Regions from separate parts of the Arthrobacter monumenti genome, predicted to be linked through region 2. Evidence: riboswitches for the same ligand, from Rfam matches in the RefSeq annotation. Region 2 holds a riboswitch; the other holds the start of a gene.
What was found. Region 2 has a riboswitch for cyclic di-AMP ahead of ACX80B_RS07055 (LysM peptidoglycan-binding domain-containing protein). Riboswitches for the same ligand answer to the same signal wherever they lie in the genome.

Region 1: it holds a riboswitch for cyclic di-AMP, as region 2 does, so the genes downstream of both, ACX80B_RS01095 (C40 family peptidase) here and ACX80B_RS07055 (LysM peptidoglycan-binding domain-containing protein) in region 2, are expected to answer to the same signal.

What each region holds. Positions count from the first base shown of each region.
Region 1 covers NZ_JBTNCY010000001.1:225,143-240,775, forward strand. Annotated here, with positions in the region: gene ACX80B_RS01065 (bifunctional glycosyltransferase/CDP-glycerol:glycerophosphate glycerophosphotransferase) at 1-2,925, shown strand, start outside; gene ACX80B_RS01070 (hypothetical protein) at 2,975-3,835, opposite strand; gene ACX80B_RS01075 (alpha/beta fold hydrolase) at 3,887-4,738, shown strand; gene ACX80B_RS01080 (DUF3040 domain-containing protein) at 4,809-5,192, shown strand; gene ACX80B_RS01085 (hypothetical protein) at 5,438-5,767, shown strand; gene ACX80B_RS01090 (DUF4193 domain-containing protein) at 5,826-6,125, shown strand; gene ACX80B_RS01095 (C40 family peptidase) at 6,743-7,678, opposite strand; cyclic di-AMP (ydaO/yuaA leader) riboswitch at 7,683-7,887, opposite strand; gene ACX80B_RS01100 (LysE family translocator) at 8,062-8,697, opposite strand; gene ACX80B_RS01105 (MFS transporter) at 8,702-9,883, opposite strand; gene ACX80B_RS01110 (dihydrodipicolinate synthase family protein) at 9,887-10,774, opposite strand; gene pdxR (MocR-like pyridoxine biosynthesis transcription factor PdxR) at 10,905-12,329, shown strand; gene ACX80B_RS01120 (FUSC family protein) at 12,445-13,491, shown strand; gene ACX80B_RS01125 (alpha/beta fold hydrolase) at 13,530-14,285, shown strand; gene ACX80B_RS01130 (hypothetical protein) at 14,299-14,514, opposite strand; gene ACX80B_RS01135 (pyridoxamine 5'-phosphate oxidase family protein) at 14,582-15,064, opposite strand; gene ACX80B_RS01140 (NAD(P)/FAD-dependent oxidoreductase) at 15,291-15,633, shown strand, end outside.
Region 2 covers NZ_JBTNCY010000004.1:86,410-102,042, reverse strand. Annotated here, with positions in the region: gene ACX80B_RS07080 (PucR family transcriptional regulator) at 1-1,141, shown strand, start outside; gene ACX80B_RS07075 (alkene reductase) at 1,219-2,292, shown strand; gene ACX80B_RS07070 (cold-shock protein) at 2,404-2,607, opposite strand; gene ACX80B_RS07065 (MSMEG_6728 family protein) at 2,818-3,660, shown strand; gene ACX80B_RS07060 (plasmid pRiA4b ORF-3 family protein) at 3,670-4,911, opposite strand; gene ACX80B_RS07055 (LysM peptidoglycan-binding domain-containing protein) at 5,093-5,959, opposite strand; cyclic di-AMP (ydaO/yuaA leader) riboswitch at 5,963-6,164, opposite strand; gene ACX80B_RS07050 (FAD-dependent monooxygenase) at 6,289-7,800, opposite strand; gene ACX80B_RS07045 (DinB family protein) at 7,936-8,457, shown strand; gene ACX80B_RS07040 (acyl-CoA thioesterase) at 8,481-8,975, opposite strand; gene ACX80B_RS07035 (LLM class flavin-dependent oxidoreductase) at 9,010-10,029, opposite strand; gene ACX80B_RS07030 (DUF4383 domain-containing protein) at 10,308-10,778, shown strand; gene ACX80B_RS07025 (CoA-acylating methylmalonate-semialdehyde dehydrogenase) at 10,857-12,341, opposite strand; gene mmsB (3-hydroxyisobutyrate dehydrogenase) at 12,369-13,271, opposite strand; gene ACX80B_RS07015 (LysR family transcriptional regulator) at 13,410-14,315, shown strand; gene ACX80B_RS07010 (zinc-dependent alcohol dehydrogenase family protein) at 14,381-15,499, opposite strand; gene ACX80B_RS07005 (MFS transporter) at 15,572-15,633, opposite strand, start outside.

The sequences.
Region 1 (15,633 bases), on a different contig from region 2:
GACATTCTGACGGACGTAGTTTATGAGTGGCGGATCCGCCTCGATCGTTCCTCAATCACCCAGCAAAAAACCAGTATGGGCAACCTTGAAGACAGGCTTGCGGTCGTTGACCGTACGTCCACTCTCGTGCAGGCAGAGGCGGATGAAGAGGTATGGCGGGACTGGTTCGCCAGGATACTCGGCCACGACCTGGGGCAATATTACCGGCAGATCCCTCGAGTCTCCGATGGGTATTGGACTGTTCTCCAGATCGGGGTGCGGAAGTTGTTGGCCAGGGCCGACGACGCTGTCTGGCAGCGGATGAGGGTGCATGAACGGTTGCTGGTGCACCTGGTGGCAGCCGGACACCGCTCCGATCTTGAGACCGTTCTACTGCACTTGGCCCAATATGGCTCTGCATTCCCGCTTGTGAACCGTGGGGGTGTGCTGTCAGCCGAGCCGTCGTTCCTGACCAGCCTGCAACATCCCATCGAAGAGCGCCTGTTGCTCATTGATCCGCGTTATCTCCAACTCCGGAGCCGGCTGACCGCCGTCCGCGCCGGCGCGGAAGGAAAGCTCGACGTCGAAGGAGCCGCATACGTTCCTGGATTGGATTTGGCGTCAAACCCTTCGGAATTGACCCTATGGCTCAAGGCAGACGATGGAAGAGCTCCCATCAAGCTGCCCGTCAGCCGGTTTCGGGACGATGCAATAGACCAATCCTCGAATGACGCATGGACCAGCCACGTCGGAGCGGCATTCAAAACAACCATCGATCCCCGCTCCCTGGAAAACGCCAACGCCGCACCTGGCAGTACTGACGCGGCGGAGTGGCAACTGGAGATGACGTTACGGGTCGCTGACGTGGCTGTCTCCGGTCCGTTCTCCGGGCGCGATCGTTCGGGTCCCGCTGCAACCCTGCCCCTGGTGGCGGCAGGTGAAGCCAGCAGGTGCGTTGCCCGGTTTGACGACGGCAAGGGATTGATCCTCCAAGTCGTCCCTGTCACGTGGAAGGTTCCGGCCGTCCGGCTGAATGGCCGCAATCTTGAACTGGACATAGCGACGCCGGACGGCGAAACGGCGGAAAGTCTGGTGCTGCAGGCACGGGGCCGGAAAATATCCCTAACCGCGGCACCACGAAACTCAACCACCGGAAAAGCGGAATTCCTCGTAGCCCTGCCGGAATTGACCGCCCCAGCACCAGGGGAAAGTCCTTCGAAACCGCAGGTGTGGCAAATACGGGGACGGTCCAGTTCCGGGGCCCTGCATCGCCTCACCTGGCCCGGCTCTTCTGCTGAACTACGCCATCAGTATCCTGAAGGCCTGCCTTTACGGCCGAGCGTAGACGGACTCGGCCAGCTGGAGCTAAGAGAATCCGCCCTGGCCATCTTCGCCGAAACAGTAACCCTGGACAGCGAAAAAGCAACGTTGGCTATCAAGGGCCGCGTAACTGCTGGATCCACGACCGGATTCCGCCCTGGAGTCCAGAAAATGATCCTCGCTTCCGCCGAGCGCAATATGGAGGCTTCCCGCTTCACCATCGACGACGACGGCATCTTTGACGTGGAGTTTCCGCTGGCCCAAAAAATCTGGGGAAGGATTGTCGCAGCTCCTCAACCCGGAAATTATTCTTTGCTGTATCTCACCAAGGAAGACGGGGACGAACCATTCCAAGGCACTGTTCCGGTGACTGCGGGACTTGAGTCATCGCTTCCGCTCGAGTTCGATACGAACAGCACAACAATTCGCGTTACACGCAGTGCCGTCGCGGCGAATCTTTACATCTCTTTTGCTGCACCACTAAAGGCTGATGAATCAGGAAAGTTCCAGCAAACCGGGCTCATAACCAGCCTGCATTCGACGGTGCACCGGCCTGGAATAGAGGAGTCGATCCTTTTTGAATCGTACGGAGGCCGCGCTGTCTCAGACAGCGGGTTGGAACTCCACCGCGAACTGGTCCGGCTGGGCGATACACGAACCAAATATTGGTCGGTCAAGGATCGGTCCATCCCCGTGCCGGCCGGTGCTGTGCCCGTGATACGTCACTCGCGGCGGTGGTATGAGTTGCTCGGATCCGCTGGGCTCCTCGTGAATAACGGCTTGTTCCCCCACTACTTCCGTAAAAACTCCAGGCAGAAATACATTCAGACCTGGCATGGCACCCCGTTGAAGAGGACAGGCCACGACGGCCCAACTGCACATTTGGAGCTGCCTGAACTTGCAGCCTTAAAACGCGAGGCTGAGGATTGGGACATCCTGCTGGCCCAGAACGACTTTGCTGCGGACGTGCTGCCTAAAGCCCTCGGCTACAACGGTGAATCCTTGGTCACTGGCTACCCGCGAAACGACACGTTGTCCGGTGCCGAGGATGGCCGGCGCCGGCAGGTCAGGGAACTGCTTGGAATCGCGGACCATAAAAAGGCTATTCTTTATGCCCCCACCTGGCGCGACGATGTGAGTGATATCGGGAAACCGCATGGGCAGGTCGATTTCATGGATTGCGGCGTTCTTCAAAGCGCCCTGGGAAACGACTACGTGGTATTGCACCGGAGTCATCCGGATATGACAGGACCGCGGAATTCGTCCCTGGATATCGGGGTGGACGTAACGTCATACCCGGACATCAATGAGCTTTATCTGGCTGCCGACATTCTGGTGACCGACTACTCTTCAGCGATGTTCGACTTCTGCAATACGGCAAAACCCATCTATTTCCTGGTTCCCGATCTCGATTCCGTCAGGGAAGGGAGCCGCGGCCTATATCTGGATCTGGAAACCATCGCCCCTGGCCCCTTGGTCAACTCAACGAACGAGCTTGCCGCTGCCATAGAGATGCGGGCTGACCCCGCTTCACACCGGACAGCCGCCTACGATGCGTTTATCAGGAGATTTTTACCGTACGACGACGGGCACGCGGCCCGGCGTGTCATAGAGGCTGTTTTTTAGTCCCCTCGAGTTCAGGCCGGGCTGAAACATTGCGCCTTCGAGCCGTCGGCTATGTCCAAACTTCCAGTGCGGTAGCCGGGTAGTTGGGTTCGATACTGCTGCGAAAGACATCAGTGGATTTGAAGTAGTTGCCCGGATAAAGCGCTACCTCCCGGCCCAGCATGGATCCTGCAATCGCTATGTGCATCCGATCGGTATAGATCTTCCGGTATGGAGCCAGAATTTGGAAGAAAGGCAGAGCAGGTTGCAGATGCTTAGCCTGCAGGCTGAGGTCGAGGTTGTCTGCGGGCATCTTGGCGTCAGGGTGCTTCTCTTTATCGTCCCGGAAGAAGTTGCCCCGCTCAATCATGGGCTCCCCCACCGGGACCGTTAAGTCCAGATAGAACGCCATATCATGGCAAAACATGCTCGCCGAGTTTACCGCTTGACTCGTGTGACGATCGCGGGCGAAGTAGGTGATCCGGTCAGGGTCGACGTTCTCCAGGGGAGGCAGTTCGAAGGTTGTAGGTAATAGCACTACGTGGTCGAAGAGCGAAGCGTTCGCCGTTAGAAAATTCCGGGTGCTGGACCACGCCTCGCACCAGGCACCTCCACCGCCTGCGATAAGGAGAGTATCTGAAAGGCCGAGACCTGTCCCTTCCAATGCCTTTCGTATCTGCGCAATTTTCGGCCGGTCAATCTGGGTGTATTCAATGCCATGTTCTTGAAGGAACTGAACCGTTCCCTCATGTATGAGGCCATCGCCCCAATTGCCGATATTCGGCACGTAGAAAATTCTCTTGCCGGATCCAGCTTCCCGAATTGTCTCAAGCAGGAGAGCGTATTCCTGGTCGTTCCTGAGGTTTCTTAGTTCAGTCCGGTCTGTTGCGCTGACACTGCGTTTTGGGCGGGAAGGGAGTATCCAAGTCACCAGTGCATCCTATCTGGCAATCCATGGCACCGATGGCAGCGAATTGCAGGTATGAACATCAGGAACGCACCGCTGCAAAACAAGGCGTCGTTTCAAAGCATGGAAGTGGCCGGTCTGGAATGCCACATTCACTCCAGCGCCAGTCCACCTAGGACCGAAGGGCTCCCTGCCTTTGTCCTGATCCACGGCATGGGCATGTCACACCGGTACCTGCACAGATTGCACAATGTCCTTGCCGACGTCGGCGACACGTACTCGATCGATCTGCCAGGATTCGGAAGCACCCGTACACCGGACTCTCGTCTCTCGATGTCAGACTACGCCGGCCTGCTCGCGAAGGTTCTTTATGGACTCGGAGTGAGCAACGCCGTCCTCGTGGGGCATTCCATGGGCGCCCAACCCGTCGTCGAGCTTGCCATTGAGCAGCCGGAGCTGGCTTCGCACCTCATCCTGATCGGCCCGGCCGTCGACTCCGCGCGCCGGTCGGCTTCCGAACAGGCTCTGGCACTGTTTTACAACGCCCTGATGGAATCCCCATCGCTGACCGGACGGCAATTGCTGGACCTCATGCGGTGCGGGCCCCGCTGGTTTCACCGCGAACTGCCGGTGGTAATGACCTACCCTCTCGAAGACCGGCTTTCAGAAGTGGACCAACCGGTGCTCGTCGTGAGAGGCGAGTACGATCCGGTGGCTCTGCCGTTATGGTCCCAGCGGCTGGCCGATGGTGCAAAGAACGGCCGCTTGCTCGAAATACCGGGCCACGCCCATGGTGTTCAGCACACCGCGCCAGAGGACGTTGCCGCGGGGATCCGGAAGTTCCTTGAGATTGAACATCCGCCCACAGGAAGGGGGATTCAGACTTCCGGCATGTCTTCCATGACAAGCGCCGGGAGCCGGTTGTGATCCTGGCCGCCAAACCTTGCGGACCCCGCGGCGCCGCATATAATCAGAGTTAGAGGTCGAGCAGTCGGCCATGAGTTTCTTCTTCGGAGTTGACGATGAGCACCTATCAGTTCCACCGGGGGCGAGGCTGATGTCCCTGACTGAGCGCGAGCGGCGGGAACTCGCCGAACTCGAACAACGCCTGGCGGAGGAGGATCCGCGGTTCGCGGCCTCTCTCTCTTCCGGGGATAACCCGAACCGGTCGACCAAGCATGTCCTGCTCGGACTGCTCACTGTCGTTATCGGTTTAGTCGCACTAGTGGTTTCCATGACCTTCTCAATTGCCCTGGTTGGAGTTGTGGCGCTGCTGATCATCACCGCCGGCATTGCCTGGACCGTCCTGCTTGGTTTCAAGGCCGACGGACCCACCTCCCGGTCCTTGAGAAAGTATTTCGGCCGCAGAAACAACGGTTGAACCTGCTGTGCCCCGGACGCTGTCCCGGGGCGCTGGGCGACACGATCACCCGTTGTCATGCCACGCGTTTTACATGCGCGCATTCCTTATGTACTCTGTTGGCGGTTGAGCAGTGGCCATGGAAACTTCTAAGGGAGTAAACCCGTGGAACTTACGCTGCAGACGGCTGTCCGTATGGACACCGGCCCACTACTTTTTTCCGGCAAATCTGTCGTTCTTGTTATGGCTCCGCAAGGGGTTCCGGCATGAGTGATCAGATGAGCTCCGCCCCCTCGGCAGGTCCGCAGCCCGCCGGGGCCGGTGCTGCCAACAACCCCATGGAGGAGGCGCTTGTCCCATCAGGTTCCGACGCTTCAGGTACGTACCTGCAGCCCGGCGAGGCCTTCCCCCTGGATCTGTCCGGGATGGCAACCGATGATCTGCACATCCTCAACAGCCGTGTGTCCCGGCAAATGGACATGGAATACATCTACCGCGGAGGGCCACACCCCGAAACCCACGGACGCTTTCACGAGCTGGCCGAGGAACTGGACATACGGCAAGCCGCGGAAGACGCAGGAACGAATAAACCGTAGGCTGCGGTTGTTCACTCAGAACTACTTCAGAAATAAAGAAATTGGAGTGTCCATATAAATGGCAACAGATTACGACGCACCGCGTCAGACCGACGACGACACCGCCTCACAGTCCCTCGAGGAGCTGAAGGCACACCGGAGCGATAACCAGTCCTCCGCCGTCGACGTCGATGAAGCCAAGGAAGCCGAAGAATTCGAGCTTCCCGGCGCAGACCTGTCCGGCGAAGAACTGCTGGTCCGGGTTGTTCCGGCCCAGAAGGACGAGTTCACCTGCATGTCCTGCTTCCTGGTCCGCCACCGCTCGCAGATCGCCCGTGAAAAAGACGGAATGGTCTACTGCAAGGACTGCGAAGGCTAAACCAGCCGGCTACATTGCACCGCAGCCGACAACAGCTATAAAACAAGTGCGCCGCTGGAGACTCTCCGGCGGCGCACTTGTTGTTTGCAGATGAGGGAAGATCCGACTGCCCGCTTATGAGGACTTGGCTATTTAAAAACGTGTGGAGGAAGTTCTTCCGGCGCGCCTGCCCGCGGTCGCTCGTTGGGCGGTACGTCCCTTTGTGGTGCCGGCTCGTCTACCACCACCGGAATCGGCGGACGCCTTTTCTCCCGCTTCCGCCTTCTGTGTCTGGACGTACGATAAAGAAGCGAGGTGTTCGACTCGTTCCGGAACTTCTTTCCCACTTCGGCGGAGTATGTCCCGCTGTGCCCGCGCAGCCGCGATGTTCACCTTAGTGACTTTCGGCATCTTGCGTTGCCTCCGAACCCTGCTCGTAGTAGTCCGCGTTCAGCTGGTCGAACACATTAATGATCATTGCCTGATCATCTTGATAAATCCACTCTACCGCCCGTCACTCGCCCACTTTTTAACCATGTCCACTACTCAAGTCACCGTGAAACAAGTGCGCCGCTGGAGAATCTCCGGCGGCGCACTTGTATCGTCAGGAACGGCCCCAGCAGACCGCGCCTGGGTCTTTACATGGTGTAGAAACCGACGACCGGCATCGCATTGACGTTGTGGATCATCGTTCCCTGGCTCGGGTTCAGGGCGCTGATCATCTTGCCATTACCCAGGTAGATGCCTACGTGGCCGCCGCCGTTTTGTACGACGACGTCGCCCGGCTTCGGATTGAACGTGCGCTCCATGGCGTGCCACTGGTAGATGCGCGGCAGGTCGATCCCGTTCTGGGCGTAGACGTACTGCACAAAGCCGGAGCAGTCCCAGCCGGCCGGAGACGTGCCGGCCCACACATAGGGAACACCCTGGAAGGCCCGCGCCGTGGCGGCCAGGCCGGAGGCGGACGGCAGCTTCTGCACATCGTTGGACACGTTGCTGACGCGGCGGTCATTGTTCGACTGCGCCGCTCCCCCGTTGGAGGCGGGCGCGCTGCCGGAAACCCGGATCACATCGCCCGGGTAGATGACAGTGTCCCAGCCCATGTTGTTCAGCTGGAACACGGTCTGCAGGCTGATGCCGTACCGTGACGCGATCCGGCCCAGGCTGTCGCCGGACTGAACGGTGTGGGTCTTGGCGGAAACGCTTGAGGTGTTGTTCGCCGCGGTGCTGCCCCCGTTGGAGACGCTGCTCGACGGCGCGGACTGCGAGCTCTTCGAGTACTGGATGCGATCGCCCGGGTAAATGACGGTGTCATTCCAGCCCATACCGTTCAGCGAAAAGATGTTGCTCAGGCTGACACCATGCTGGTTGGCGATCTTGCTGAGCGTATCGCCACGCTCAACGGTGTGGGTGGCCGCGTTGGCGGTGGCGCCCATGGTCAGCAGCATTCCCGATGATGCAGCGAGAACGGCCGCAGGTCGGCCGACAGCGCCGGCGTTGGAAGCCACGGCCGACGAAAGTGCTTTGGCGGTATTAATGCGCACCGGCGCGCGGTGGCGTGCGTGCTTGGACACAGATGTAGCCTCTCCCTGTGCCTGCGGGGTTAGCTGTCGGATTCGGATGGGAGTCACCCGGACACAGTTGGTTCCACCGTGAAAATCCATGGTGGCCTGACGTGTCTTCACCCCTGGGACTTGTAGCGAGTCCCTACGGTTTCCCCGCCCCTGCCGGACGAAGTGCGAACGGACCTTGATCTAGTGGCAGAGTTAGGCATTCTGATCAAGGACATCGATTGTGATGAAATCGACGCAAAACTGACAGTACATCACAAATGTGCATCTTGTCACCATGCGCCACTCCGGTAACATCTGAAACATCTTTACCAGCAATCACAAAAGTATGCTTTTTCGGCTCCCAGTCGAAAGCCCCGAATGCACCGTTGACCACTGACTGCGTTCTAAGTTTCGACGACGGCGGACGCTGCCGTTCCGACGCCGAGTGCCGCCAGAATCGCCCCAGAGCTACGCTCCAGGTTCCTGGTCACGCGGGGCCGGTTAAGCCAGGCGTTCGCCTTCGCCGCGACCAGGCACAGCACGACAAGGTAGATCAGGATAATGGCGCCCAGCGTCGCACCGAGCAGCATGGTGGTGGCGAATACCGAACCGTTCCGGGGCAGGAACTGGGGCACGATGGCGATGTAAAACAGCCCGACCTTGGGATTCATCATGCAGGAGAGCAATCCGGCCCCAAACGCCGGCAGACCCGCACTTCTGATCGCCTCCTTGCCGGCATCGGCCGGCAGCTTGTCCGGTCGTGGCCCGCGGAAGGCCTGGATGCCGAGATAGATCAGATACAAGCCACCGAGTATTTTCAGCACCCGGTAGGCAACGGCAGACTGTTCAATCAGCGACGCCAGCCCAATACCGACCAAAGCCGCCCACATCAGATTGCCCAGAGCCGAACCGCAGGATGCAGCCAGGCCTGCTGTTACCCGGCGGAGGCTGTACCGGAGGGCCAGCAGGCTCTCGGGACCGGGCGTCACCGCCAGGACGACGCACAAACCGCAGAAAGCCAAGTAGGACGAGAGGGTCATTCCTCTATTGAACACCGATCGGTACCTTAGTCTCGACCCGGCGGTCGAGGACCGAGGCAACCACGGCGGCAGTAATGATGGCCACTGCCAAAAACAGGGGCAATTCGGTGGCCTGCAGGACGACGGCACCGGCCAAAGCGGTCCCCGCCGAGCCGGCAGTGATCTTCAGGGCTCCGACCCACACGAACACTTGGCCCCGGGCCTCCGGCGGAGCATATTCGCTGCGTGCAGCCAGGGTTGCCGCGAAGAAATACGAATTCATGATCCCCGTCAGGGAGTAGGCCGCCACTGCGACCGGGAAACTTCCCGCAAATGCCGCTCCGGCCAGGCCTATCCCTACTCCAGTCGCAAGCCACGTCATCAGGCGGTCGGCGTCGGCCCGCATCGGCCGGAGCATCACTCCTGCCGAACCTGCCAGGCCACCCAATCCGTAGGCCGCGACAAGGACACCTGCTGCAGCAGGTTCGACGGCGAACCCGCCCGTGGAGGCTACGGCCGTGATGGGCAGCACCGCCACCGACAGGGCGACAATAACCGTCAGATAAAGTGTCCTGCGCAAGGAACCCGTCGAGATCATCATTATCAGTGTGCGTCCTGGCTGAGGAACCTTCGAGGCGGCAGCAGCAGGCGGCGAATATGGCAGGAGCCTGATTACTCCTGCTGCGGCAAACGTGGCCGCAGCCAGGATCAGCGCTGCCACCGCCGGGCTGGACCAGGCCGAAACCGCGGCAACAAGTGAGGGTCCGATCGTGCCGCCAATACCGTACGTTGCGACGTCCCAGCCCTGTGCCCGGCGCTGGCTCGATCTTCCCGGCCCCGCTATGGCCGGAAGCCGGCTGCTGATACCACCGGTCAGCAGTGGACCAACCAGCCCGGAAGCAATCAGCACCAAGCCCGAGATGACGGGCCACGTCACCGGAAACAGCAGTACAGCTGCCGCAAGCGTCGCCCCGTGGGCCATACAGGCCAGTGCAATCACGGACCGGCCGTCGCGGGCGGTATCAAGGCGTCTGGCAATGAAGGGTCCAAGCAGATGGGGAGCGGTGATGCACGCACCAAGAACGCCGGCCAGCCATCCGGGCGACCCACTCGTCGTCACAAGCAGAACGATGGCAACCACCGCTCCCCCGTCCGCACTGCGGGCCAAGGTGGCTGCGACGACATAACGGGCAAGCCCGCCGCGCACGGTTCACCCCTCTAATCCGCACCGGCGAATGGCATCCGCGACTTTCCTGCGGCCCTCGCTGTCCAATCCCTGAAGGGGCAGCGGCAGGCTTTGCAAGGGGGTCAGACCCAGTTCCTCCGCAATTGCTGCGGTTACACGCAAGCTCCCATACATACCGAAAAGCGACCATACCGGCTCCAGATTCGTCGACGCTTCCAGTGCCAGATCACCGCGGCCCGCCAACGCATGATCAGCAATCACCTTGGCCGGCCCGGGAAGCACCCCTGCGACCACCGAGTACCAAACGCCGCAGCCGGCAAGCAGCGCTTCAGCTGCTGCAGAGTCGCCGCTGATCCCTATCGAAGTACGTTCCGGCAACAGGGAGCGCAGCTCCCTCACGCGTGCGGAAACCTGTCCCGGCTGGGGCGGCGGGATTTTGATGGAGGCGATCGCCGGAATGCCGGCAACGCGCGAATACAGTTCATCCGAAAATGTGAACCCGGTGGTACCCGGGTTGTCGTAGACGACGATCGGTACGGAGGATGCCGCCGAGACGCCCTCGTAGAGGCTGAACACTTCTGCCTCTGTCAATTGTTGGTACGACACCGGTGCCAGCAGCAAGCCGGCAGCCCCTGCTGCCTGGGCATCTTCAACATGCGCAAGGACATCGCGCGTGCGCACGGCACCCACGCCGGCAATGACCGGGACCCCGTCAGCGGCATCGACAGCGGCTTCCAGCACGGCATGGCGTTCTTCGCGGGACAAGTAGGCATAGTTCCCGGTGGAGCCGAGCACGCCAAGGGAGTTCACGCCAGCTCCCGCAGCCCGCGAAACCAACGAAGCAACGGCCTTCAAATCGACACGGTCGTCGTCTATTGGCGTAAGGGGAAAGGCACAGAGTCCGTCGAACATAAACCCTTCTTTCATCCGGCTGCAGGCCGCATAAGGCGGAGCAGCTGCATGGCATTTGATTCCGGTTTTTATGTTGGCAGGGTTCTTGGTCCTACACTAGGTCCAAGAATGATCACATTGGGAGGTCCATTTGGGCGAGATCGAGCTTCCGGTCACACTGGACAGGGATGGCCCGGCTCCACTGGCCGCTCAACTGGCTGACCAGCTTCGCAAGGCCATCCTCGGCGGGGTGCTCCAGCCGGACCACACGCTTCCGGCAACACGCAGGATGGCCGCTGAGCTCGGTATTTCACGCGGCGTTGTGGTCCGCGCGTTTGAGCAATTGGCCGGCGAGGGATTCCTGGAGAGTCACGGGGCCGGCGGGACCAGGGTGGTGATCCGCCCGGACGTTCAACATCCTGCCCTCAAGGAACATCCTGTCCCGCACATCCAGGACAGCGGGCCGATCATCGATCTCACACCGGGACGTCCGTCGGGCAGGCCGTTCAAGAACCGCGAGTGGCATGCCGCCTGGCGCAAGGCGGTTTCCGAACAAAGACCCACGCAGCTGCCTCCACCCCTTGGCACCGATTCCCTGCGCCAGGCAGTCGCCGGACATTTGGCCGTGTCCAGGGGACTCGCCGTCGGACCGGATGATGTCATCATTACGGCCGGAACAAGCGACGCCTTGCAGCTGGCCGTTGCCACCCTCCGGCGCCGCAGAGAGCACCCCCGGATACTCGTCGAGGACCCTGGCTATCCAACGGCAAGGCGGGTGATGACCGCGGCCGGTGCCATGTTGGAAACAGTGCCTGTCGATGAAGACGGGCTGAGAGCCTCCCAGCTGGCCACCCTTGAACGGATGCCGGACGCCGTGCTGATCACCCCGAGCCACCAGTACCCGCTCGGCGGCAGGATGCCTGTCCAGGAGCGGCTGGATCTTCTGAACTGGGCAACCGAACATGGCGTGCTCGTCCTCGAAGACGACTATGACAGCGAATTCCGCCATCACAGGATGCCCTTGCCCGCCGTTGCTTCACTTCCATCCAAGGCTGATGTTGCGCTGTTGGGTTCCTTCTCCAAGTCCCTCAGTCCTTGGCTGCGGTGCGGCTACCTCGTGGTCGGCGGGGAATCAGGGCGCGCGCTGAAAGCCATGCGTGAAGGACTGGATACACCGGTTCCCGGGATCATGCAGTCGGCCCTTGCCCACTACATCCAGGCCGGAGGTCTTTCACGGCACATCGCCCGGGCGCGGCGCGAGTACGCACACCGCAGGGCGCTCCTTCTGGAACGCCTGGGTGGCGGTTCAGACCTTCGCCTCGGCGCCCTCGACGGTGGACTTCACGCGATCCTGCGTTTTCGCGGGAGGGACGCCGTTCAGCTGGCCGATGAGGCTCTTCGCCGGGGAATCCGAATGGCCACACTGGACGCCTATTACGCCGACCGCGAGCCTGAGAACGGTCTGGTCATCGGTTACGGTGCTCCCAGCGATCTTCAGCTCACTGAAGGCCTGGACGTCATTATCGATCTGCTTGACGGCAGGCCCGATTTCGCACCGCGCGGAAACAGCAAGTAGGCTTACGAAGCGGATCAAGCCCCGGTCCTAACCTGCACTGGACGAACCGGAGCCATCTCACATCGCCGCGAACCGCCTATGGCAGCGCATCGCCATTTCGTTAAAGCCACCCATGATGAGCCACAAACTATTGTTGGCTTTCAAGGCCGCGCTCGCAGTCGGCATCGCCTGGGTGGTTGCACCCTACATGCCGGGCGTCGCCGACGACTATCCCTACTACGCCCCCCTCGGTGCACTGCTCAGCATGCATTCGACACTCAAAGGCTCGGCCAAGTACGGCCTGCAGATCCTCGGCGGACTCGCCATCGGAATCCTGCTCGCTGCGATCGTGCTGGCCTTCGGGGCACCAAACTTCCTGACCATCTCACTCGTGGTGGCCGCCGGCGTCCTGATCGGCGGGATGCGGTGGCTCGGTGCTCCCGGCCAGGAATACCTGCCGATCGCAGCCCTGTTTGTGCTGATCGTCGGCGGGCAGGACGCCAGCCAGTATTCGATCGGCTACCTCGTGCAGATGACCGTCGGTGTCGCCGTGGGGCTGCTGATCAACCTCCTCGTCCTGCCTCCCCTGACATTCGATTCAGCGGTCCAAAAGTTCTCACATTTCCGCAGGAGCCTCGCCCGCCACCTTAACGACGTCGGCACAGCGTTGACCGAGAACTGGCCGCCGGAGCGGGAGGACTGGGCAACCCAGAACGAGGCTCTCGCGGGCACGGCGGCGGAAGTCCGGGAAACCATCCACATCGCCGACGACAGCCGGAAAGGCAACCCGCGCGCACGCATCCACAACAGGGACCTGGACGCAGACTATGCGGATCTGGCTGCCCTCGAGAATGTAACCTTCCACATCCGCGACCTGACCGAAGTCCTCGCCGGAGCAGTCTGGGGCAAACCGTTCCCAGTGGAGCTTCCCACCGAGTTGTGTCCACCTCTGAGCGAGGCCATCCTTGCGGTGGCGGACATGCTGACGATCTGGGAGAACAAGGACGAAGGACAGGAGCCCACCGACCGGGCAGAGACCAGCATCGAAGCGCTCTTCAACGGAATCGACGAACACCGCACCGCCGGCCCCGCCTCCATGAGCGCCGCAGCCACCATCGCCATGACCCTGCAACGGATACTGGTCACCGTACGGCCACGAACCCAGGGAGCCACTGCTCATTGATCAATTCATCGCTGCAGCAGACAACCAACAAGGAGACTATGCTGAAATCGAAATTCACCAAACGATCCATTGACGTTGATGGCGTACGGATGAATATCCATTCCGGTGGGACGAAAGGACCGGCTTTCGTGCTGGTGCATGGAATAGGTGCCTCGCACCGGTACTTTCTGCCCTTGGCGCGCATGCTTGCGAAGAAGGGAACGGTACACATTCTGGATCTTCCCGGCTTTGGGAGTACTCCCACACCGAACCGGGCCTTCGATATCGCAGATTTCGCCAGTGTTGCCGTCAAGGCCTTGAAAGCTCTACAAATAGGGCCCGCGATACTTGTCGGCCATTCCATGGGCGCACAGGTGACTGCCGAAATGGCACGGCAGCAACATGATGCCGCGGCCGCCGTTGTACTGTTAGGCCCCACAGCCGAAGAAGGCGAGCGCACCCTTGGTGCTCAAGCTTTACGTTTGATGCGTAATTCCGCCCGCGCATCACTTAAGTCGCAACTCGTCGTGGCCTTTGACTACCTCCGCTGCGGTCCACAGTGGTTCGCCAACACGATGCCGGCGCTGCTGTCGTACCCGACCGAAGAGAATATCGCAGCCCTCGGGATGCCGCTGTTGCTGGTGGCCGGAGCGAGGGATCCGGTGGCTCCGGAACGCTGGCTCCAGAAATTAGCCGGTTCCTGCATAGACGGCCGCATAGACCGCGTTGCCGGCGAACCACATGCGGTAATGTACACAGATCCCACTGCCGTAGCCCGGCTCTGCCTGCAGATGCACGCGCCTACCGCTATGTGATTTACGCCTCGGTCTACTTCTTTTCGTAGCCGCGCAGAGCCAAGCCAAGTCCGAAAAAGGTCGGGGCCCACTCGCCGACAAAGATGCCCCAGCGATCGGCTCGGTCGATGCCTTTGCTTTCCTTGTTCAAACTTGCGACCCAGGACAAAAACGACAATGCGATTGAAACAAACGCCGCCGTGTAGGCGTGCTCGCTCCTGAGTCCAAGTTCTGAGAGTTTCTTGACCATTAGTGCCTTCCTTTCACTTGCCGCCGTCTAAGCGGTTTCCGGTATCCGGACCGTTCGCGCCCGGTGCTTAGAGTTCGACAGTTTTGTTTTCACCCACATCGGTTTTGCCGCCGGTGGTCTTGGATTTGATGAACTGGACCGCGGACGTGACGGCACCACCTGGAGTGTCCCAGTATCCAGCTGAATCCGCATCGATTCGAAGAAAGACAAGTCCAGGCGTTTCCGGCCCATCGGGGAACCAGGCTTCAACCTCGGCGGACCAAAGCTCCTTGGCTTTGGCCCTGTCTTCGACGACCTGTCCTTGACCACTGACAGATATCCAGGAGCCCTTCTGGCTGAACGAAACGTTGACTGTCGGGTTTCCTTGCACATGTGTTACTTGGGAAGTGTCCCGGTGAGTAAAGAACCACATGTCACCGTCGGCCTCAACGTTCTGTACAGCCAACGGACGGCTGACCAGCTTACCGGTCCCATCCATGGTGGTGACCATTGCAATCTTGGCGTCGTTGATCAGATCGACTACCTTCTGAACTTCTTCTGTCTCCGTCATATTTGGTGTCCTTTCTGCTGTTCTCATCCATTGACCGGGACGCGTCCCGCGAGTTCAAGGAGGACCACGCGAACCTCCATCCACAATACCGGAAAAACTGTAAGGATACTTAGCATTATCGGATAAATGCCACTCGACCGAGCCGTGCCGAGGCGGCATGTACATTGTCGACCGGCCAACTGTAAGGTCGAGCCATGAAACCAGGCATCAGGAGCATGCGGTGAGCATCACCGGAGGACAGCACGGAAGCGAGCACCACAACGTGGTGATCATCGGGGGCGGTAATGCCGGTATCTCCCTCGCTGGCCGGTTGCGTCGCTATAAGGTTTCCGACGTCGCCATAGTTGAACCCAGCGAAGAGCATCTATACCAGCCGCTGTTGTCGCACATCGCCGGTGGAACTGCCGACCCTAAGCTGGCCGTCCGCCCCCAGAGTTCCGTGATTCCGAGTGGAATCAGGTGGATTCAGGACCGAGTCGTCGATATCCTTCCGGTGTCCAATACTGTGGTCCTCGAATCCGGACGGCGGCTGAGTTATGGCCATCTAGTAGTCTGTCCGGGCATCCAAA
Region 2 (15,633 bases):
TGAACTCATTGCGTACAGCAGCCATCAGGCTTCGGCGGATCCGGTCCGGGTCAACTTCCTACTGAGCAAGAAGGTGCCCTCAGACGTCAGCGCCTGGCAGCTCAGTCACGGGATCGCGACCTCCGTCCGTCCGGTGGTGGTGCCGGCCAACGAATCGCTGGGCATGCTTGGCCGGGTCTGCGTACCGCTGCTGGTGCGCGGCTTCCGCGTCGGGTACCTCTGGGTCCTGCACGAGCAGGCGGAGCAGGCACCGGATAACATCCTTGCCGCCCTGCCCGGGATCCGGCCGTTGGTCGATGGCCTCGCCGGGCAACTGCTGGACACTAATACGCCGGAGTCCGATGCCCGGCGGCGGCGCGAAGCGGAATTCTTGAACGCCTGCACCGGTGATGATGCCGCCGTCGAAGGCGTGGCGGGGTGGCCGGAAGTGCAGGGCCGGCAACCCTGGGTGATCGGCTCCATTATGGAACGGAGTGCGGATCCCGATACGACCATGGCGGAACTGGCGGACCCGGAGGCGGCCGTGCTCCTGCAGCGGATTTCGGCCCTGCACGCGACCGTCGGCCGGCGGACCGCACTCTTCAGCGCAGGCACTCTGCAGCATGCGGTCATCCTGTTCCGCGATATGGCCGGACGCGCCGAACATGCGGAGGTCCTGAAGCGCTACAGCGCGGAGATCTCACGGCGGGGCGGACACTCGGAACGGCCGGACATCCTGGGGCTGAGCGAACCGTTTTCGGACCTGCGGAACCTTCCTGACGCCTACGCCGAGTCGAAGTCGGCAGTGCAGGCGGCCGCCGTCGATCCTCAGATCGGGCCGCTGACGGACTACCGGGACACCGGCGTGTACCAGTTTTTCGCCGCGGGAAGGGGCGGTCAGCAGGCACAGTCCGTGCACTTCCGGAACCTTCAGGAGCAGGACCGCAACGGCGAACTGCTGCCAGTGCTGGAGCTGCTGTACGACACGGACGGATCGGTCGCCGACGTCGCCGCTCAGCTGCATTTGCACCGCAGCAGCGTCTACAACCGGCTGGCCCGCGTACGCTCCGTCATCGGTTCCGATCCCCTGAAGGGCAGGACCCGCCTGGAGCTGCACGTGGCCATGAAGGCGATCCGCTGGGCCCAGCGGCCGCGGCTGTGACTCCACTCTCTAACGGAATAGCCACATGGCCGGCCGGGTTGGTGTCTATGGAACCAACACCATAGAAAGAGTGGCTTGTGAATCTGTTTTCCCCCATAACCCTTGGCGATGTTGAACTGCCCAACCGGGTGATCATGGCCCCGCTGACCCGTTCGCGCTCAGGCCGCGAAGGCATACCGGGTGCGCTGAACGTTGAGCACTACCGGCAGCGTGCTTCGCTCGGCCTGCTCGTCACCGAGGGAACGTATCCGAGCCAGACCGGACAGGGATTTCCCGGCCAGCCGGGTCTAGTGACCGAAGACCAGCTTGAGGGCTGGACCCAGGTGGTCGACGCGGTGCATGACGCGGGCGGGCGGATATTCGGGCAGGTCATGCATGCCGGGAGGGTCACCCATCCGGATACCAACGGCGGCCTGCAACCAGTGGCTCCCAGCGCCATCGCCATCGACGGCGATGCGCACACCTATGAGGGCAAGCAGCCCTACCCGGTGCCGCACGCGCTGACTGCCGACGAGATCCCGGAGGTCATCGAGGAGTTCGTGAAGGCCTCCAGGAACGCCATCGCGGCCGGAATGGATGGAGTTGAACTGCACGGCGCCAATGGATACCTGCTGCACGAGTTCCTCTCCCCCGCCTCGAACCAGCGCGCGGACAACTACGGCGGCTCCCCCGCCAACCGGTCACGATTCGTCGTCGAAGTGGTGACAGCGGTTGCGGAGGCGATCGGTGCCGGCAGGGTCGGACTGCGCATTTCACCCGAGCACAACATTCAGGACGCGTTCGAGCGCGATGCCGAAGATGTGCAGGCGACTTACGGCGCACTCGTCGAGGCGCTGGCGCCGCTGCAGTTGGCCTACCTGAGCATCCTGCACAAGGATCCGGCGGGTCCGCTGGTGCAGAATCTCCGTGCCGGCTTCAACGGTCCGGTGCTGGCCAACAGTGGTTTCGGCGTCATCACCTCACGCGAGGAAGCTTTATCACTCCTCGACGATGGACACGCCGAGGCCGTCGTCGTCGGACGCCCTGCGATTGCCAACCCTGACCTGGTCCGCCGCTGGCAGGAAGATCTGCCGTTGAACGCGCCGGACCCGTCGACGTTCTACTCCCAAGGCGCCGAGGGATATATCGATTATCCGGCGTTGCAGAACTGACTTTCCGCACGCGGGGTTAAACCGTCCGCACGCGGGGTTAAATAAAGCAGGGCGGGAATTGCTTCCCGCCCTGCTTTATCGGTTCTGGAACCAGAACCTCAAGTCACCTGATTAGCTGACCTTGATGTTTACGGCCTGAGGACCCTTGGGGCCCTGCTCGGTCTCAAAGCTAACCTTCTGGTTCTCTTCGAGGGAGCGGTAGCCACCTGCATCGATTGCGGAGTAGTGCGCGAAAACATCGGCACTTCCGTCATCGGGAGCGATGAAGCCAAAGCCCTTTTCGGAGTTGAACCATTTCACGGTACCTGTTGCCATTTTTAATCATCCTTCTGTGTTGAGACGCTTCCCGACTTTCGGGGGATCTCAGTCGCGGCGTTCTTTTCCGCTTCATACAGAAAAAGCGGCGATCCCGTTTGGGCCCGCCGCTCGAAATACAAATGCGCAACACTACAACTGCAAACCACTCTACACGAGACTTGGTGGAGATTGCACATCGGGTGCTTTCGCGCGTGGAACACTGGCACCATGCAGACATTCCTGCCGTATCCGGACTTCGCTGCGAGCGCCGCGGTCCTAGATCAGGCCCGGCTCGGGAAGCAGCGCGTCGAGACTCTGCAGATTCTTCGCGCACTGGTGATCCCGGACTACGGCTGGCGGCGGCATCCGGCAGTGCTGATGTGGAGTGGTTATGTGCCGGCGCTGACGCAGTACGGCCTGGCGATGGTGGCCGAATGGGTGGGCCGCGGTCACGAGGACAGCACCCAGGGAAACATTCTCGAATTCATGCCGGCGGTGCTCGACGGCGGCGATATCCCAATGCCGCCGTGGCTCGGCGACCGCGAATTCCACCGCGGCCACCAGTCGAACCTGATCTTGAAGTCGCCGGAGTTCTACCAAATCCGCTTTCCCGGGGTCGACGGCGGCCTCCCCTACGTCTGGCCCGAACCGGCCGTGGCCGCCCATCCACAGGATCCGGGTGCCGGAAACCGGATGTGGGTCTGGCGGGACAGGTCCGGCCCCGCAGGTTCCGCTGCAGCAACTCCAGGCGGACCGCTCCACGGAGTCACCATGCCGGCCAGCGCGCCGGGAAGACGTCCGTCACCGAAATGGCGCCGGCAGTTGGAGGCGTTTACCGCCGTCGCACGTGAAGGAGATTCCGTGGCAGTGCCGGATAGCGGCGGGCAACTTTTTTCCACCGGAACACTTGGCAAGCTGAAAATTGACGACGACGGCGTTGCCCACCGCAGTGTGCGGCTCACCAGAGAACTGCACCGCCACGACTTCGACTATCCCGCCCTGCTCCAGGATCCGCGCACATTCTTCGCCGTACCGCCCCCCGTCGGGCTTGGTGGCAGACGCAATGATTGAACGGTCCGATCAACGTCCGTTCTGCCGGCGTTCCAGTTCCAGCAGGAACTTTGTGCCCGCTTCAGTCGGCGTCCGTGGATCGATAAAACCACTATCAAGATCGAAGATGCTGAGGCAGTCCATGCCACGTTTGATTTCCAGGTAAATGTCCCGGCCACCCTCTTCGGGAACAGGTCCGCCGTCGGGCATCCGGAAACCGGCATCCATCAATGCCTGGGCCATGGCTTCACCAATCATGGAGTAGGGCGGCATTTGATCTTCCAACGTCCAAGCGGTGACCAATCCGGCCCCGTGCTGAAGCGCCGGGTTGTCAACGGCTGAGAGAGCACCGGCGAGGTAGTTCCACAGGGCCGCGTCGTCGTCGGCCACCTTCCGTCCGGCCGGTGTGCGGACCAGCCTTCCCTTGTACTTGCGCAGCAGCTTCCACTCGCGCATCCGCGCGTGCAGCTCGAGTACGGGCGGTGTCTGCGCTTCACGGTTGATTTTGCCTATCCAACGTTCACTCCAGCCGAGTTCCGTCATGATCTCCGAAACCACGGCAGGTTTCAGGTATCCATCCTTGGTCAGCTCCAGGCCGTACTTTCCCACCCGTTGGAGCAGCCATTTGGCCGGATAAACGACGGCGGCCATCTCCTCCGGCGTCGGTGGTTGTTGCGCCAAGCGGACGTTCAGCCGGTCCAAGCGCTGATTGACGACGTCGAGGTCGAACTCGGCCGGGTCAAACGTGGAGGCCCGCTCCCCCGTGACGAATTCATACCAGCCGGTCATCTCTTCGTGCTCGGGATGCGCCTTGTCAGCCAGAATGCCGCAGAGTTGGTGATAGCCGCCGATGCCGCCCGAATCCTCCACTGGCCCGCGGTTGCCACCTCCGGTACAAATCAGTTGTCCGGATGGCGCCAAGGCGTGGCCGGTCACGGTGATCGCATGGTCCCAGCTGTCCCCGAAGTCGTATTCGTATTCCAATGCGCTGCCTTCCCCGCCGAGAACATCCTCGAGCGTGACACCGTCCGTCAATTCCCAACCGAGCTCCTCGGCAGTGTCCTCGCTCCCTGTGAAACGGCGCCGCCCGTCTGCACCGTCGGGCATGCTGAACATGTGCAGGTGCTGAACCTTCCAACCGAACGCACGCTGGATGGCCAAATGCAGAGTGTTGAGCAACGTGTCGGCGGGTACGCGCAGGTCCCGCCAGATTTCCGGACTGGTACCGGTAATGGCGATGTGCAGGTCCAGCGCTTTGACGGTCTCTCCCATACTGGCCATTGTGCCAGTGCCTGAACGGTCCTTGCCCCTCTCCAGCGGCGGCAGTCACTTGCACCCTTTAAAAGCCAGTGCCCGGCCGGAAAACCCGGCCGGGCACTGACAGGAGGCAATCTTCGACGCAGGACTTGAGGTCAACCAGTACTGACCATCCTGCGCCGAATCGTGCCGGACTCTAGATCCGGTAGAAGGAAGGTCCGGATCCGATGTCAACGCTCTCGACAACGGTCTGGTTACCCTCCCATCCACTGTGGATGGCCTTGCCGTCACCGATGTAGATGGCGTTATGCGGAACGCCCGCACCGCCATCAGCATAGAGAACGAAATCGCCGGGCTGAGGATTCGAAACCGGCGTTCCGTAGGACATCAGGGATTCAGGAGATTCGTCTCCGACACCACTGACGCCGGCCGCCTTCAGTGCCTGCTCACCCAGTACGGTGCAGTCCTGGATGGCTCCCAGCTGGGACTTCGCGGATTCAAGAATGGCAGCATTAGTGGACGACGACGGAATTTCCGTGACGTTGGAGCTCACGGTCTGCACGGAGGACTCAGCGGCCTTTTCGGCAGCGGCCGCGGGTCCTGAAGCTGCTGCTCCCATGGCGGGGGCGGCAGCGGCTGCCGGAGCAGCGGGGGCGGCAGCGGCAGCACCGGCCGCGGGCAGCTGAATTTCGTCACCGGGGAAAATGAGCGTGCTGGCGCTGAGCCCATTCAGTGACAGGACTTCGCCAAAGTTCAGCCCATGCTGAGCCGCAATGGAGCCAATGGTTTCTCCGGCCTGGACCGTATGGGTCGTTGTTCCGCCCGCTGCCGGGGCAGTGGACACGGAAGCTGCGGCTGGAGCCGTGGTGCTGCCTGCCGCCGCGCCGGCATCCGTTCCTCCGGCGTGAGCCGGAGCGCCAATTCCCACCATCAGAGTGGAAGCTGCGGCAAGAGCAGCTACGGAACGGCCAATGCCGCCGCGGTGGGAAGACACAGCCTTCGAGATGGACTTGAAGCCTGCATTGCTTGAACGGTGACGCGCTGTATGAAGATTCTTAGACAAATTAGTCCCTCTCCCAATGCCTGCGGGGTGAGCTGTCGGGTTCGGATGGGAGACACCCGGCCACATAACATCCGGCGCAGCCAGTACTACGCGGATGTCTCTGCGGCTTAACCCCAAGGGTTCCTTTTGGGAACCCATATCTGGTTCCCCCGCCTCTGCCGTGATGTGTTGCGAACGGACCTTACGACAGCGGCAGAGTTAGGCAAACTGTCCAAGGGTGTCGGCCAATATGACGGGCCGGAGCACGGTCCCCAAACTACATCGCCGCTTCTTCCAATGTCACGTTTTGGTAACGAAAAGTGCGGGGAAACACTATGGCGTGATCCAAATCACTCTAGTTGGTCACCAACTGAAGGCGGTCCGAACCAGGCTGTCAGGGCTTCCTCCAGCCCTGCCTGGCTTCCCTCTCCCACCCAGGCCACGTGTCCGTCGGGCCGGATCAGCACGGCAGTGGGAGCATCGACAGTTCCGAGCACCGGAAGCTCCCACTGACCCGCAAATCCGGCGTCGACCAACCTGACGCTGCCCGCCCGTGGAGCGATTTTGATGCTGTCGGGTTCGCCGAAATTGAGCAGCACCGGCCGCGCATCATGCAGCAGGGTGTAGACGCGGAGCGGGCCATCAGTCGTGACGAGGTCGAGATCGGGCATGCGGCGTCCCAGGATCGGATGTCCCTCGCCGAGGTCGTAGTGAATGTCCAGCCCGGACATCATGGCGGCAAATCGCTTGCGAGGCTCATCCATGCCAAGGAGCTCGGAAATGGTGTCATGCAGTGCCTTTGTGCGGTCGTCCCGACGGCGAAGCACCGTTTGCGCCATCGTGTTGCGCAGCACGCGTGCGCCTACCGGATGGCGCTCAGCGTGGTAGGTATTCAAGAGACTCTCCGGCGCTGTCCGGTTCACCACTTGGGCCAGCTTCCACCCTAAATTCACCGCATCCTGTATGCCAGTATTGAGGCCCTGCCCGCCGTCGGGCGCGTGCACGTGAGCCGCGTCCCCGGCGAGAAGAACCCGTCCCTTGCGATAGTCCGCGGCCTGTCGCGCCATGTCGCTGAATCTGGAGATCCAGGTTGGATTATGGACACCGAAATCCGTCCCGTAGACGGCGATCAGCGCCTCCCTGAGGTCGCGCAACCCGGGTTCGCTATTGGGTCCGATATGCGCTTCTGTCAGCATGACCCGTATCGGCCCACTGTCGGAATAGACCACCTCGCCGTCGCGGATTTCGTACTCCACCCGGCTCAGCCCGTGGATACCGGCCTCGTCCTGGCGAATGCCCCACTGCGGCTCGTCGCGCATTTCGACCTCGGCGATCAAGCTGCTCGTCCTCGGGTCTGAGCCGGGGAAGTCGATACCGACCGCTTTCCGGACGACGCTGCGTCCGCCGTCGCACCCAACGAGGTATTGTGCCCGCAGCGACCCACCGTCGGACAGATGAACGTCGACGCCGGTGTCGTCTTGCGCGACGCCGGTTACTTCACGTCCGTAGTCAACGCGCACTCCCAGTTCGTGGACCCAGCCGGCCAGGATGCGTTCGATGTGGTTCTGCCACAATCCGAGTCCGTAATTGTGTCGCGTGGGGAAGTCGCTGATGTCGAGGCGGATCATGGAGAAACCGGCCACCTGAGCCTTCTGCCCCTCGGAGAGGAACCGGTCGGCGATGCCCCGCTGATCGAGGATCTCGATGGTCCGAGAGTGCAGACCGCCCGCGCGCGAGCCGGCGAGATCCTGGTTGGCGCGCCTCTCCACGACGACGAAATCCGTCCCCGACAGCGCCAGCTCGCCCGCCAGCATGAGCCCCGCCGGACCTGCCCCCACGATCACTACCGCATGCTCGTTCATTTGCTGCTCCCCTGTCCACAAGTCCTGTACTGAATTCTGCGGCACGGCGGGGGTCTTGCCGCAAGCCCCGTTGCGGGATATATGTTGAATATGGCAAGGAGTTTGTGCTCCTTGCTTTCTCTGTAAGGTCGAAACATGACCACGCCCGCAAGCCACGAGCCAGCTGGTTTCGCTGGTCCTCTAAATGAACTGTTCGAGACTTTCCTGGACGATCATCGCCGAGCGCTTCACGACTCACTCCATGACGTCACGGATGAGGAGTCACGCACCCATCTCGTGCCATCGAAGACGACCCTGCTTGGACTTTTAAAGCATGCAACCTTTGTGGAGCTCGTGTGGTTCAACGAAGCGATCACCGGCAAATCCCGGGCGGAAATCGGTTGTCCAAGCGGCCCCGATGAATCGTTCAACCTTGATGCGCTCGACACAATAAGTTCGGTGCAATCCAGGTATAGAGAAGCGTGCGCTTCATCCCGCGCGGCAGCAGCGAATCTGAGTATCGACGACCTGGTCTACGGTAATCATCGGGGACCTTTGCCGATGCGTTGGATCTACCTGCATATGCTTCGGGAACTCGCGCAGCACTGCGGCCACGCGGATATCCTGCGGGAACAGATTATTGCAGGCCGCAGCGCCAAGAGGCCGCAGGAGATCTAGGGAAAATGGCACCGTCGCCGTCATCAGGAACCAAGCATGACAGGAGCGGCCTGGTAGGGCGCGACCATGGCTTTCTGTTCGGGGCTGATCCGTTGCAGGCGTCCGGATTCCGCCGAGACGAAAGCAATGCTGGTTTGCGCCGTCACGCATACGACGTCGGTTACCGGGTCCAGGAGCAGGTAGTTGATTGCCAGGCTGGCAGCTTTCAGATCACTGACCCAGACCTTGGCGTTCAACGGGATGTTGCGATACTCCAGCGAAGCTTTGTACTTCACGCGGTGCTCCACCACAAGGGCCTGCGTTTCCGCCGGCAGCGAGGAGAAGAACGGCACTTCCGGCTCCCGGCCGGGCCTGCCGGTTCCACCCGGAGGTCCAAAGGCGCCGATGCGTGCTTCCTCAAGGATGCGGACGACTTCCACGTTGTTGATGTGTCCGTAGGCGTCCATGTCGCCCCAGCGCATCGCAATGCTGCAGGTGATCGCCTCTTCGGGGAAAGCTGTACCGGCGGAAGTCGTCATACTTCAGTTCTTACCAGAACGACGTCGAAAGCGATCAGCGTGCGTCACCGGCACTGGCTGCCGGCTGCCGCTGGTCCAGCCCGGTAACCTCCGCCAGCAGTTCGTATGACCGCAGCCAGGCGTCTGTGGTCTTCGTCTGGCTCGCCACAATCAGTTCGTCCGCCTGGGCATGCTTGGCGAAGCCGTCGATGTACTCCTTGACGTCGCCGGGAGTTCCAACAGCCGAATATTTCATCATTTGCAGGACCTGCTGCCCGGCCGGCGCTTCCAGAATCATGTCCGCCTCGTCGTCGGTGAAGGTGCGTCCCCGGCCCACGAGCTGGGTCACCCGGCGCCTCTTGGTGGCGAGGAACTGCTTCTGCGCTTCCTCGTCGGTGTCGGCTGCGATGACGTTGACGCCTGCGATGACGTACGGCTCTTCCAGTTGAGCCGAAGGCTGGAAGTCCCTTCGGTACACCGCCACTGCGTCCTGCAAGGCGTTGGGCGCAAAATGCGACGCGAAGGAATAGGGCAACCCGAGGGCGGCGGCGAGTTTGGCGCCGAACAACGAGGAGCCGAGGATGTAGAGCGGCACGTTGGTGCCCCTTCCCGGGATCGCGTCCACGCCCTTGATCAGGGATTCACCGGCGAGGTAGCCCTGCAGCTCCTGCACATCCTGCGGAAAGCTTTCGGCCGACGACGGATCCCGCCTCAGCGCCCGCATCGTGTTCTGGTCGCTGCCCGGCGCACGGCCGAGGCCAAGGTCGATGCGTCCTGGATGCAGGGTTTCCAGGGTTCCGAACTGCTCGGCGATGGTCAGCGGTGCGTGATTCGGAAGCATCACGCCACCGGCGCCAAGGCGGATCGACTTCGTCTGGCTGGCGATATGGCCGATCAACACACTGGTGGCGGACGAAGCGATCGTCGACATGTTGTGGTGCTCGGCGTACCAGATCCGCCGGTAGCCCCAGTCCTCGGCGTGCTGCGCAAGGGAGACGCTGGCGGCGAAGCTGTCCCGGGCGGTGACACCTTCGCCAATGTGTGCGAGGTCGAGGATGGAGAGTGGAACTGTCACGGGGATAAGCCTTTCGCAGCGGTTATCGGAGCAAGCATCACTGTTTTGATTGCCCGGGGTTACCGGGTGCAACCTCCGGTCGGCTCCCGTTATTTCAAGGTGCCCGATCCGCCGTCGAAATTCGTTGTTTTCCGTTCCCTATTTGAGACCTATGACCATATCCAGCGCGGCCTGTTCGGACGTAATATTAAGGCGCTGGTAGGGCGCCAGATGCGCCGTATCAACGGGCCGGACAATGCCCGGCCGAATTGGTCCTACTCACCAATTAGGAGGGGGAAATGACTACGGCATCCCATGGTGCATCCGGTATGCATATGACGCGCGGCCATGTAAGAAATGCCGCGATCGGAACCGGCGTAGTGTTTCTGCTTTTAGGCGTCCTGGGATTCATCCCGGGCATCACGACCCAGTACGGCGAAATGGCATTCGCATCTGGTTCGGAGGCGCTGCTTCTGGGCGCAATCCAAGTATCGATGCTGCTTAACATCGTCTACCTGCTCGTCGGAGCGGCAGGCGTGGCGATGAGCAAGAGCGCGACGATGGCGCGTGACTTCCTCCTCGGCAGCGGCGCACTGTTCCTCCTGTTGTGGATCTACGGACTGGTCATCGACCTGGCCACGGGAGCGAACTTCCTGTCATTCAACGCGGCCACCAACTGGCTCCATCTGGTGCTCGGTGTCGTCGCGGGCGGCCTGGGCATTGCCTACATGGCACGCCACCGCGGAGGTGACGCAACTGATCACGCATAGTCGCACCACCTGAGTTCTTCATTCCACAGCATTTGCCTTGTGCGGAACGTGTCCACACAAGGCAAATGCTCTTAACCGTCAGACAACCTGCGGGAAGCCGAGGTCGATTTCGGAGGTGGAGGGATCCGGCCAGCGGGTGGTAACAACCTTGCTGCGGGTGTAGAAGCGGATGCTGTCCGGGCCATACATATGCGTATCGCCGAACAGCGAGCTCTTCCAGCCGCCGAAGGAGAACGAACCAACCGGGACCGGGATGGGCACATTGACGCCGACCATTCCCGCCTCGATCTCAAACTCGAACTGCCGTGCCGCGCCGCCGTCGCGGGTGAAGATCGCGACGCCGTTGCCGAACTCGTTCTCATTGGTGAGCTGGACGGCGTCGTTGAAAGTTTCCACCCGGACGACGGATAAGACGGGGCCGAAAATCTCGTCGTCGTACACCTTCATGCCGGGCTTGACGTGGTCGACCAGGCTGACGCCGGTGAAGAAGCCGTCCGAATCGAACTTCTGCTGGCTGCCATCCACCACCACGGTGGCGCCTTCGTCCGCTGCGCCGGCAACGTACTCCGCCACCTTGTCGCGGTGTTCGGCGGTGATGAGCGGGCCCATTTGCGAAGCGGGATCCGTGCCGGGGCCGATCTTGAGCGTGGCCATCCGCTCCTTGATGGCAGCGACCAGGTCATCGGCAATATTGCCGACGGCGACGAGCACGCTGACCGCCATGCACCGCTCCCCGGCGGAACCGTAGGCCGCGGAGATGGCAGCGTCGGCCGCCATCGCCAGGTCCGCATCGGGCAGGACCACCATGTGGTTTTTCGCACCTCCGAGGGCCTGGACGCGCTTGCCCCGTTCGCTGGCGCGCTGGTAGATCGACTTGGCAATCGGCGTCGAACCGACGAAGCTCACGGCCTTGACCTGCGGATCCTCCAACAGCACATCGACGGCTTCCTTATCCCCATGCACCACGTTCAGGACGCCGTCGGGCAGTCCCGCCTCGGAGAAGATTTCCGCAATGAACACCGCCGACGACGGATCCTTCTCGCTCGGCTTGAGCAGCACGGTGTTGCCACAGGCGAGCGCACTGCCGATCATCCACAATGGCACCATCGCCGGGAAGTTGAACGGGGTGATACAGGCGACGACGCCGACTGGCTGGCGGACGGAGTGCACATCAATTCCGCCGGAGACCTGCTCGGAGTATTCACCCTTGAGCATGTGGGACAGGCCGGTGGCGAATTCGATGTTTTCCAGCCCGCGGGTGATCTCGCCTTCGGCGTCGGAGAGGACCTTGCCGTGCTCGCTGGTGAGGATTGCCGCCAGTTCGGCCTTGCGCTCGTTCATCAGTTCGCGGACGCGGAAGAAGATGTTGGTGCGCTTGGCGAGGCTGGTGGCGCGCCATCCGGGAAGCGCCGCGCGGGCTGCTTCGATGGCCTCTTCGACCCGGGCGCCGGAGGCGAGCGCGACTTCCTTCTCCTGTTGGCCGGTGGCGGGATTGAAGACCGGGCCGAAGCGCTCGGCGTCGGCAACCTTGCGGCCGTTGATGTAATGCGGAATGCGTTCCATGAAGATACTTCCAGTCTGTAATAAGGGTTAGTTGGCCTGGTTCAGGGACTCGTCGACCAGCTTGATGATCTGCGAGCAGTCCTTACCCGCCTGGCCGGAATCGATCAGGCGCTGGAACAGCTGCTGGACGTGCTCGCCGATCTCCAGTGGAGTATCCGTTTCCTTTGCCGCGGCGATGGCGAGGTTGATGTCCTTATTGGCCAGTTCGGCGGTGAAGGTTGGCGCGAAGTCGTTGTTGGAGGCCGCGGTGGGAACAACGCCTGGCACCGGGTACCAGGTGCGCAGCGCCCAGCTGTCGCCTGACGAAACCGAGGCGATGTCCCAGAAGACCTGCTTGTCCAGTCCGAGCCGGTCCGCGAGCACGGCGCCCTCGGCTGTGGCGGCCAGGTTAATGAACAACATCAGGTTGTTGCAGATCTTGGCGGCCTGGCCGGTGGTGGCAGCACCGGTGGCGATGATGTTGCCGGACATCGGTTCGATGAACGCGCTCGCGTCCCGCACCGCGCCGTCCTCCCCACCAACCATGAAGGTCAGCGTGCCGGCCTGGGCGCCGCTCATTCCGCCGGAAACGGGTGCATCAACAAAGCGGAAGCCTGCCGCAGCGGCGGCGTCGTGCAGCGCCCGGGCGGATTCGACGTCGATAGTTGAGGAATCCACCAGCAGAGTGCCGGTTGCTGCATGCGCCAGCACACCATCCGCCTCAAGGTAGACCGTGCGGGCATGGTCGCCCTTCGGCAGCATGGTGAAGACCACGTCCGCCCCGCTCACCGCGTCGGCGATGCTGGCCACCGGCTTGACCCCGCCAGCCTCAGCTGCGGCGACCGCCTGGGGGTTAAGGTCAAAGCCGCGGACGTCATGTCCCGCCTTGACCATGTTCGCCGACATGGGGCCGCCCATGTTGCCCAGACCGATCCATCCAACTACAGCCATAACGTAAGCTCCCTCGCTTATTTGTGTTGCCATACGGCGTTCTTTGCTATGACCACCATCACAGGCTGTTACAGTGCAATCAAGGGAAAAATTCACAGAGGCTATGTGCATCCATGCACACAATCGGGGTGGCGAAGAGTGGACTCGAAACGGTTTCCAAGTCCGGATGATCTGCTCATCCTGTTAACCGTGGCGCGGCTGGGGCGGTTCAACGCCGTGGCCGAGGCATTAGGCACCACGCACACCACGATTTCGCGCCGGATCCTCGCTCTGGACAAGCAGTTGGGTGGCCGGACACTGGAGCGCAGTCCGCATGGCTGGGAGCTGACCGGGCTCGGCAGCCAGGCGGTCAGCGCGGCAGAAGCGATCGAGTCCACCCTGGGCTCGCTGACCAACAGCATGACCCAGGACGGAGACAAACTATCCGGATTGGTGCGGATCAGCACGGTCGACGGATTCGGCGCTGAGTTCGTTACGCCTGCCTTGGTGCGGCTGCAGCAGCAGAACCCCAAACTTCACGTGGAGATGTTCAGTGCCACCCGGAAGGTCAGCCAGAACCGGTCAGGCGTCGACCTCGAAGTGGTGGTGGGGCCGGCGAACGTTACCAACGCGCGGGCCATCTTCCTGACCAACTACTTCCTGCGGCTCTACGCCAGCTCTCAATACATTGCGGCGGAAGGCGCACCGGCCACGCTCGACGACGTCAAGCACCATGGATTTGTCAGTTACGTGGAATCGGCACTGCAGGTGAACGAACTGGGCCACGGTTCCTCGCAGCTTCCGATCCCGAAGGTCAGCTTCCAGGCGACCAGCATTTTCGCCCAGGTCGAGGCCGTGCGCGCGCACGCCGGCATCGGGCTGCTGCCCAACTTCATAGTGCAAGGCAAACCGGACTTGGTTCCGGTGCTGCGCGACGACTTTCAGCGTCAACTGCCGATCTGGGCTGTGGCGCGGCCGGAGTCGCTGCGCTCGGTGCTGGTGCGCGCCGTCATCGAGGCCATCCAGGAGGAAGTGGCGGACCGGCAGGCTGTGCTGACAGCCTGACAGCTGAGACGGCCGGGTGAGACGGCTGGACGATCGACGGTGTCGGCCGCGCTGGCAGGGATAGCTCAGGCCTGGAACAGACGCCGCACCACGTGACCGGCGGACAGGGCATCAAGGCCCTCATTGATGTCGGCGAGCGGTTTCGTGTCCGAATGGAGCAGCTCGACCGGAAGTTTTCCATCCCGCCAGTACTGCAGGTACAACGGAATGTCGCGACCGGGAACGGCATCGCCCATGTAGGAACCGAGCAGGCGCTTACCGGCGCCGGCAAACTGCAGGGCCGGCACGGTCAGCTCGGCGGAAGGATGCGGCAGCCCGACGGAGACGACGGCGCCGCCCCGGGTTACCAGATCCAGGCAGGAGGCGATGACACCTGCCGAACCCACAGCCTCGACCGCCACATCGACGCCGTCGCCGGTGGCACGGGCAATGAGTTGGGCGGCGTCGTCGGGCGTTCCAACTTCTGTGGCGCCACAGTCGAGAGCCAGCTGATGCTTGCCTGTATTCGGGTCGATGGCGATGACGGCGCTTGCCCCCGCCAGCGATGCCGCCATGACGGAAGAGAGTCCGACGGCGCCTAGCCCGAAGACCACCACCGACTGGCCGGATTCGACGGCGGCCGTGTTGAGTACAGCCCCCATTCCGGTGAGGACAGCGCAACCGAACATCGCGCCCACGGTGTCGGGGACGTCGTCGTCAATCACCACCGCCGATTCCCGGGCCACCACGGCATAGTCGGCGAAGGCGGACACACCAAGGTGATGGTTAATCCGCTCCCCCGCTCCGGTCTTCAGCAAAGCTCCGCCATGAAGAAGGTCGCCGGATCCGTTGGTCTCCGCCGCCCGGTGGCACAAGGCGGGCCGTCCCGCCGAGCAGGCCCGGCAGTGGCCGCAGCTCGGAACGAACACCAGGATCACATGGTCGCCCACTTCGACGTCGTCGACGCGCTCCCCGACGGTGACGACCCGCCCGACAGCCTCATGCCCAAGCGCCATCGGCAGTGGCCGGACGCGGGTGCCGTCCACCACCGACAGGTCCGAATGGCAGAGGCTGGAGTAGGTGATGGAAACTCCCAGCTCGCCCGCGCGTGGCTCCGGCCGGTCCAGGTCTTCGAGCACCAGCGGCCGAGCTTCGGCGTAGTTGGTCCCGGCGGGAACGGTCGAGTGCAGGACGGCGGCGCGCATAGTGCTTCCTTCGTGTGAAAAACGGGTGCCCGGGCAGACTATGCGTCCGTCCGGGCACCCTGTGGGGGTTTGTTACTTCTTGGCGGCGGCCAGCAGGTCTGCCGTGCCCTTGGCATCGGCCGCATCAATGTCGT